Regions from separate parts of the Mesorhizobium sp. B2-3-14 genome, predicted to be linked through region 1. Evidence: riboswitches for the same ligand, from Rfam matches in the RefSeq annotation. Region 1 holds a riboswitch; the other holds the start of a gene.
The links. Region 1 has a riboswitch for thiamine pyrophosphate ahead of thiB (thiamine ABC transporter substrate binding subunit). Riboswitches for the same ligand answer to the same signal wherever they lie in the genome.
Positions count from the first base shown of each region.

Region 2: it holds a riboswitch for thiamine pyrophosphate, as region 1 does, so the genes downstream of both, FJ950_RS29130 (YkoF family thiamine/hydroxymethylpyrimidine-binding protein) here and thiB (thiamine ABC transporter substrate binding subunit) in region 1, are expected to answer to the same signal.

Region 1 is NZ_VFVP01000003.1:210,071-214,029, forward strand. It holds gene FJ950_RS09845 (ABC-F family ATP-binding cassette domain-containing protein) at 1-589, opposite strand, end outside; gene FJ950_RS09850 (thiamine diphosphokinase) at 591-1,250, opposite strand; TPP riboswitch at 1,337-1,451, shown strand; gene thiB (thiamine ABC transporter substrate binding subunit) at 1,495-2,493, shown strand; gene thiP (thiamine/thiamine pyrophosphate ABC transporter permease) at 2,572-3,959, shown strand, end outside.
Region 2 is NZ_VFVP01000019.1:31,994-35,952, reverse strand. It holds gene FJ950_RS29140 (formyltransferase family protein) at 1-988, shown strand, start outside; gene FJ950_RS29135 (hypothetical protein) at 1,047-1,355, opposite strand; TPP riboswitch at 1,631-1,744, shown strand; gene FJ950_RS29130 (YkoF family thiamine/hydroxymethylpyrimidine-binding protein) at 1,735-2,343, shown strand; gene FJ950_RS29125 (ABC transporter permease) at 2,306-3,169, shown strand; gene FJ950_RS29120 (ABC transporter ATP-binding protein) at 3,166-3,933, shown strand; gene FJ950_RS29115 (ABC transporter substrate-binding protein) at 3,926-3,959, shown strand, end outside.

The sequences.
Region 1 (3,959 bases):
GCCTGCGCGTCTGGCCGCGATCGAGCCAGACTGTGGCGCGCGACACGCGCTCGAGGAAGCGGCGGTCATGCGAGATGACGATGAGTGCCGAGGAGGTCCGGACGAGCTCTTCTTCCAGCCATTCGATGACAGATAAATCAAGATGGTTAGTCGGCTCATCAAGAAGCAGGATGTCAGGCTCCGGCGCCATGACGCGGGCAAGCGCGGCGCGCCTGGCCTCTCCGCCGGACAGGTCGCCAGGCCGTTCTTCGCCCGACAGACCGAGATGCTCCATCAGATAGCTGGCGCGGTAGGGATCGTCGGCGGGCCCGAGCCCGGCCTCGACATAGGCGCGCACGGTTGCAAAGCCGTCCATGTCGGGCATTTGCGGCAGATAACGCACCGTCGCCGAAGGCTGGCGGAACACCTCGCCGTCCTGTGGTTCGATCAGGCCGGCGGCGATCTTGAGCAGCGTCGACTTGCCGGACCCGTTGCGGCCGACCAGCGCGATCTTGTCGCCGGCCGAAGCGGTCAAGGCGGCGCCGTCGAGCAGCGGCGCGCCGCCGAAGGTCAGTCTTATCCCGTCGAGATTGAGAAGAGGCGGGGCCATGTCAGCTTTCGGGCAATGGATAGGGATGGGCGAGCAGCAGCGCGCGGCCATGGCCGAGCGCTATGTCGAGGCGGCCCCCGGTCTTGCCGAACTTGACCTCGTTGGAAATGGTCAGTGACGAACCGAATGCCACCTCGACCTTGTCGAGCGGCCATTTGGCGCCGGCGACGGTCAGGCCGGAGAGTTCGGAGAAGCCGAGAATCGAGAACAGCGTGCCGTCGGCATAATCGAAGCCGGCCCTGCCGGGCGGCAAGGGAACACCTTCCTGGGCGCCGCTGGTCAGAAGCACATCCATTCCGGCCTCGGCCAGCCGCAGGCCAAGCGCCAGATGCAGGAAGGCGTGATCGGCGCGCTTGCCGCCGAAGGCGCCCGCCAGCACAAGGCGGGTCGCCCCGCGCTCCAGTGCGGCCGCGATCGCCAGTTCTCCGTCGGTCCTGTCCTTTTCCGCCGGGAAGGTTTGCCGCGGCACGGCGGCGAGGTCGGCGGGCAGATCAGCCGGGACCGAGTCGAAATCACCCACCCACAGTTCCGGCACGAGGCCCAGCATCCGCGCATGGCCGATGCCGGCGTCGGCGGCGATGACGCGCGAGCCTTCGACCTGGCGGTCGAGCCGAGGCGTGCGGATGAGGTCGCCGCCAAGCAGGATGGTGAATGTGCTCATATCCCGTCGCCTTACCAGCCCGGCACGGGAAACGGAAGGCGGCAAAGTCCCACTTGCGCGGGTGATCGGCCCGGCCTATGTGTCGAAACGCTCTAACGGGGTGCCGGACGCGAATTTCGCGGGCCGGCTGAGAGGCAGTCTCGCCAACCCGCTGAACCTGATCCGGTTTGTACCGGCGGAGGGATTAGACGTTTCGGACACTCCGACGCCTCAATTCCTTTCAACGCAAACGAAGGAGGCGCCGATGCGCGCGTTTTTATATTCTCTGGTCGCCGCCACGGCAGTGACCCTGTCCGGGCCGGCCTTGGCCAAGGACAAGCTGACCGTCTACACCTATGAGAGCTTCACCGCCGACTGGGGTCCAGGTCCCGTGGTGAAGAAGGAATTCGAGGCAGAATGCGGCTGCGATCTCGAGTTCGTCTCGGTCGCCGATGGCGTGGCGCTGCTCAACCGCGTCAAGCTGGAAGGCGCTTCGACCAAGGCCGACATCGTGCTCGGTCTCGACACCAATCTCACCGCCGATGCCAAGGCCTCGGGCCTGTTCGCGCCACATGGCGCAATAACGGACGTCAAGGTGCCGGGCGGCTGGACCGATGACACTTTTGTCCCGTTCGATTACGGCTACTTCGCCGTCGTCTACGACACTGAAAAGCTGAAGAGCCCGCCCAAGAGCTTGAAGGATTTGGTCGAGGGCAGCGCCGACGACAAGATCGTCATCCAGGACCCGCGCACATCGACGCCCGGTCTTGGCCTGCTGTTGTGGGTGAAGTCGGTCTATGGCGACAAGGCGCCGGAGGCCTGGGCCAAGCTCAAGACCAAGGTGCTGACCGTGACGCCGGGCTGGAGCGAGGCCTATGGCCTGTTCACCAAGGGCGAGGCGCCGATGGTGCTGTCCTACACCACCTCGCCGGCCTACCACATGGTCGCCGAGAACACCGAGCGCTATCAGGCGGCGTCGTTCGAGGAAGGTGAATACCTGCAGATCGAGGTCGCGGGCATCACCACGGCCGGCGCCAAGAATCCGCTGGCGGAAAAGTTCATGGCCTTCATGACCGGGCCGAAATTCCAGGACGCGATCCCCGAGACCAACTGGATGTTCCCGGCCGGCAAGACCAACAAGCCGCTCAACCCCGCCTTCGACAAACTGGTCAAGCCGACCAAGACCTTGCTGTTCAGCCCGGAGGAGGTGGCGGCCAACCGCAAGGCCTGGGTCGATGAATGGCTGGCGGTGATGAGCAAGTAGGTTTTGTGGGCTAATCTCGTGAGATGAACGCTCTACGGCGACGCTCCACAAGCTTCACCCAATCGTTGACGGTGCGGCGTGCAAACCCGCTCTGATCCCCGCATCACAGCCGGCGTGATAGGGCTCGCTGCCATCGCCATTTTGATCGGCGGCGCGTTTGCGGGGCTGCTTGTCGAAGGCGCTCGCGATTTTTCCGGCGCTTGGGCTGCGTTCGATCCCTACCTGTTCCGGGTCGTGCGCTTCACGCTCTGGCAGGCGGCCCTGTCGACGCTGCTCTCGGTCGGGCCGGCCCTGTTCGTGGCGCGGGCGCTGTCGCGGCATCCACGGTTTTTCGGCCGTGCCTTCATCCTGCAGCTCTTCGCCGTGCCGCTGGCGCTGCCGGCGATCGTCGCGTCGCTCGGCATCCTGGCGCTCTATGGCCGCGCCGGCTATTTCTCCGGCTTTCTCAGCGCCGTCGGCGGCCAGGGTTGGCCGGGCATCTATGGCCTGTCCGGCATTCTCGTCGCCCATGTCTTCTTCAACCTGCCGCTGGCCACCCGCCTGTTCCTCGAGGCGCTGCAGACCATTCCCTCCGACCAGTGGCGGCTGGCGAGCCAGCTCGGCATGGGGGCGGCGCCGGCATTCCGGCTGATCGAGTGGCCGACGCTGCGTGCCGCGCTGCCCGGTGTCGCCGGACTTGTCTTCATGCTGTGCATCACATCCTTCACCATCGTGCTGACGCTCGGCGGCGGGCCGGCCGCGACGACGCTCGAAGTCGGCATCTATCAGGCATTGCGCTTCGATTTCGATCCCGCGAGGGCTGTCGCGCTGACAATGCTGCAGATCGCCTTGACCTTCATCGTGGTGCTGGCGTTGACCCGACTCGGAGCCGACGTCGTCGCCGACATCAACCTGCCGGTCGCGCCGCGCCGCTATCTCTCCGTCAACAGGACCGAAGCCTGGCTGAATGCCACGCTCATCGTGTTGGCCTTGCTCTTCGTTGCCGGGCCGATGGTGGCGACCGTGGCGGCCGGACTTGGCGCCGACCTCGGCCGGCTTGCCGGCGAGGCCACTGTCCGTCAGGCGACGCTGACCAGTGCTGTGCTCGCTTTCCTTTCGGCCTTGCTTTCGGTGATGCTTTCGCTGGCATTGACCATGGCGCGCAGGGCGCTGGCGTCGAACCGCCGCTTCGGGGCAAGGACACTGCTCGAACATGCCACCGATACCGGCGCCGGGTTTGTCCTGGTCGTGCCGCCGATCGTCGTCGGCGCCGGCTGGTTCCTGTTGCTGCGCCATGTCGGCGATATCTTTGCCATCGCGCCGCTCATGGTCGTCACCGTCAACGCTGTCATGGCGATGCCTTTCGCGCTGCGCGCCATCCGTCCCGCCTATGATGCGGCAAGCGAGCGTCACGAGCGGCTTTGCGCGCAGCTCGGAATTTCCGGCTGGTCAAGACTGTGGCTGGTCGACTGGCCGACGTTGCGGCG
Region 2 (3,959 bases), on a different contig from region 1:
TGCTTATACCGGGCCGCTGCTTTCCGGATGGATCGAGGCGGGAAACCGTGTTGGTGCGATCATCGTGCCTGGTTTTCAACGCCCATCCAGAGGCTTCAGCATTGGCAATTTTCGGCGCAGGCTGAGGCGCCGGCTTTTGCTCAGGCGCCATCTCGGCAACACGCCGGTAAAGCTGATCGAATTCCGCCGGCCTTACGACTGGAACGAGCTTGCCCGGCAATTGCCTGACATCGCCGCGGATGTGCTGATCTGCTTCGCTTTCCCGACCTTGATCCCGCAGCAGCTGCTCGACCTCTTTCCCAAGGGCGGGCTTAATTTTCATCCGGCGCTGCTGCCCAACTACCGGGGGCCACATCCTCTCCATCGTCTTGTCGCGGATGGCCAGCATGCGGTCCATGGCGGCGTGACACTGCATAAGATGTCGGCCAATTTCGACGACGGCGACATCCTCGGACAAGTGCTGTTCACCGAAGCAGACTGGGCATCGCGGCGGGATATGGTGGACGGCGTGGCGAGCGCGATGCGCCGGTTGGTGCGTGAGGTGGTGCCAGCCTATTGCAAGAATCTGGTGTCGGGGATGCGGCAGCCAGCCGGTGATTTCGTCTGGGCTCGACTTGAGCGGGACCACATGGCGATTTCGTCCGACATGTCGATCGGGCACGTTGCCCGGATGTGGCACGTATTGGGCGCTAAACCCGGTATCTATTTGGATGTCGCCGGCCGCAAGGTCAGGCTGGCCTTCCAGGTCAGGCGACTGGGTCCGCCAACCGGAAAGGGTCCCGTAAGGCGGTGGGGGATGGTGGAGTTCGATCTTGCCAATGGCCGGGTTCGGCACCTCACCTACGGGCGCCTGCTCAAACGGCTGATGAAAATATACGCCTCATTCCCACGCCCCCGGGCCGGCAAACCGTACGCTGAATTAAGGGTCTTTGGCCGGGTGGGCAGTGAAGCGGCACCAGAGCCGCAAGCGGGTAGTCGCGGACACTGAATCCCAATAATGGGAACCGCGGAAACTGCGTCCGCGGTTCTCATATCGCGATGGCAAACTACTTTCCGCAGTTGTTGTCGTTCACGGTCGGCGCGGTGGCGTTGCCATTGGCGTCCGTCTGTGCACCCGGCGGGTTGGTCGGGCAATTCTTGTCCGCATTGGAATTCATGTCGCCCGGCGTGGTGGTCGTGCTGTTGGTCGCGCCCGGATCGATCGTACTGGGTGAAGCCGGGGTGCTTGGGTCCACAGTGACGGACTTGCCGCTACCGCCGGGCCCATCCGCGCCCGCTGCGCTATTGCTTTGTGCCATGGCGGATGTTGCAACGGCAATGGTGAAGGCCGAAGCCGCGAGGATTTTCATGAACATGATTTGTCTCCATTTTCTGTGAACTCGTCGCCGGGAACGGTGCACGGTTTCGCGGAAATCATGAACCGCTCAATCTCTTGTTTTGACACAATCCCGAACGGAAAATTGGTCCTGGAATCGCGTCCAGCGACTGGTGGGACAACCCCTCGGAATGGCGAAGGTTCCAGACAAATTTCCGCGCCGGCGATGTCCAATTGCCCTGGAGCTCGGGCAATGCTTTAGCGCGGCTTGCCAAAAAAACAGCTTTCCCAACCGTCCGAATGATGCTTTAACGCGCCTATCCACAGGGGTGCTCCGTACGGTCGGGGCTGAGACGGGGGCGGCAAGCCCACAGACCCTAGAAGCTGATCTGGGTAATACCAGCGGAGCGAGGCGGGCGATGTTTTCAGGCGCACAGGTTTCCCTATATCCAATGGCCGACGATTTCGTCGGCATCATTCTGGGCGCGCTCGGCGCGCTCGATCCGTACCGCGATAAGCTCAGGATCGAGACCGACGACATTTCGACCTTGCTGGTCGGGCCCCCCGAGGTGTTATTCCCTGCGCTGCGCGACCTTTTCGTGGCCGCGTCTGGCAGCGGCAGGCATTGCGTGCTGTCAGCCACCATTTCGCGTGGCTGCCCAGGCGAGCCGGATGACCCGATCTGCCGCTCCGACACGTTCGGCGGACCTGCCGGGCCACTCGGCCCGCGCAAGCAAGCCGCCATCACCGCAGTGCGCGGCGCGCCGGCCACTGGCCAGCCGGCGGCGGCGCAGTTCTCGCTCTATGTGATGGGCACTGACGACCACATGGACGAAATCTATGGCTGCATAGATTTCCTGAAGCAGTCCGGCGTCTACGATCGCTCCAAGAATTTCTGCACCAAGCTGCGCGGCGATGCCGGCGCGATCTTCTCGGCCCTCGATGAAGCCTTCTGCCGCTTCGGGCCCGGCGCCGGCCATGTAACCCTCGATGTCACGGTCTCGGCCAACAGTCCCACCGCCGTCTGAACCGCTCGTGGTCTCATCGTCATTCAACCCGCGTAACGTCGCGGGCTTCTTCGCAAAAACAGCGCCGGCCGTGATATCGATCGGTTTGGTGCTCGTGGCCTGGGAACTGTACGCAAACATTTCCGGCATCAAGCCGACGGTTCTGCCGGCGCCCTCGCGCGTCTTCGAACAGGCGATGCTCAATCGGGAAGCCTTGGTCGACAACGCCATTCCCACGGTCCGCGCCACGCTGATCGGTTTTGCCTGTTCGCTCAGTGCCGCCTTCGCCCTGTCGATGCTGGTCGACTTCTTCCAGCCTTTGCGGCGAGCACTGTTTCCCATCTTCATAGTCAGCCAGACTTTGCCGCTGGTCGCCATCGCGCCATTGGTGGTGCTGTGGTTCGGCTTCGGGCTGGCGCCCAAGATCATGCTGGTGGCGCTGGTCACCTTCTTCCCGATGCTGGTCGCGCTGGTACAGGGCTACGAGGCTACCGAGGTGGAGATCGGTCAGATGCTGCGTGCCATGGGAGCAGGGCGTTGGCGTGTCTTCATGCTGGCACGATTGCCTTCGGCGCTGCCTTATTTCTTCGCTGGCCTCAGGATATCCATCACCTATGCCGTCGTCGGCGCCATTTTCGCCGAATATGCAGGCGCGGCCAAAGGGCTGGGCATCTACATGCTCAACGCCAAGAACAATTTCCGTCCCGACCTGGTGCTCGCCGCCGTCTGCGTCAGCGCAGCGCTCACCCTTGTCCTGTTCGGGCTGACGATGCTGCTGCAGCGTCTTGCCATGCCCTGGGAACGAGCCGCTGGCAGGCAAGGCGCTGGAAAAGGTCCAGAAGCATGAGCCGGCTCGAATTGCGGCATGTTCGCAAGGCGTTTGGCGGGCTCGATGTGCTCGCCGACATTTCGCTTCGTGTCGATGCCGGCGAATTCGTCTCGATCCTTGGACCTTCGGGAGCCGGCAAGTCGACGCTGTTCCAGCTTCTGACCGGCGCCGAGCATGGCGAGGGTGAGATGTTCTTCGACGGCGTGCCGCTCGACGATCACGGCAGGCATTTCGCCTTCATGCCGCAGCGCGACGCGCTGATGCCGTGGCGGCGCATCCTCGACAACACCACGCTCGGACTCGAGGTGCAAGGCGTCAGCCGCAAGGCGGCCCGGAAGCGTGTGGCTCCGCTGATTGCCGAGTTCGGCCTTGCCGGCTTCGAGTGGCACTTTCCAGCGCAGCTCTCGGGCGGCATGCGCCAGCGCACGGCGCTTTTACGCACCGTGGTGCAGGAACGCGATATGTTGCTGCTCGACGAGCCGTTCGGCGCGCTCGACGCACTGACCCGTGCGGCCCTGCAGCGCTGGCTCGAACAGATGTGGCGGCACCACCACTGGACGGCGTTGCTGATCACTCATGACGTGCGCGAAGCCCTGTTCCTGTCCGACCGCATCTATGTGCTGTCCGCGCGGCCTGCCCGGGTCGTGCGCGAGATCAAGGTGCCGCTGCCGCGCGCGCGCGATTCCGCCAGCGCGGCCACGCGGCAGGCCGGGGCACTCGAGGCCGAGATTCTCGACATTTTGCTCAACCCCCAGCCATCCAAAGGACATGACCATGATTGACTTGACGCGCAGGCGAGCCCTGCTGC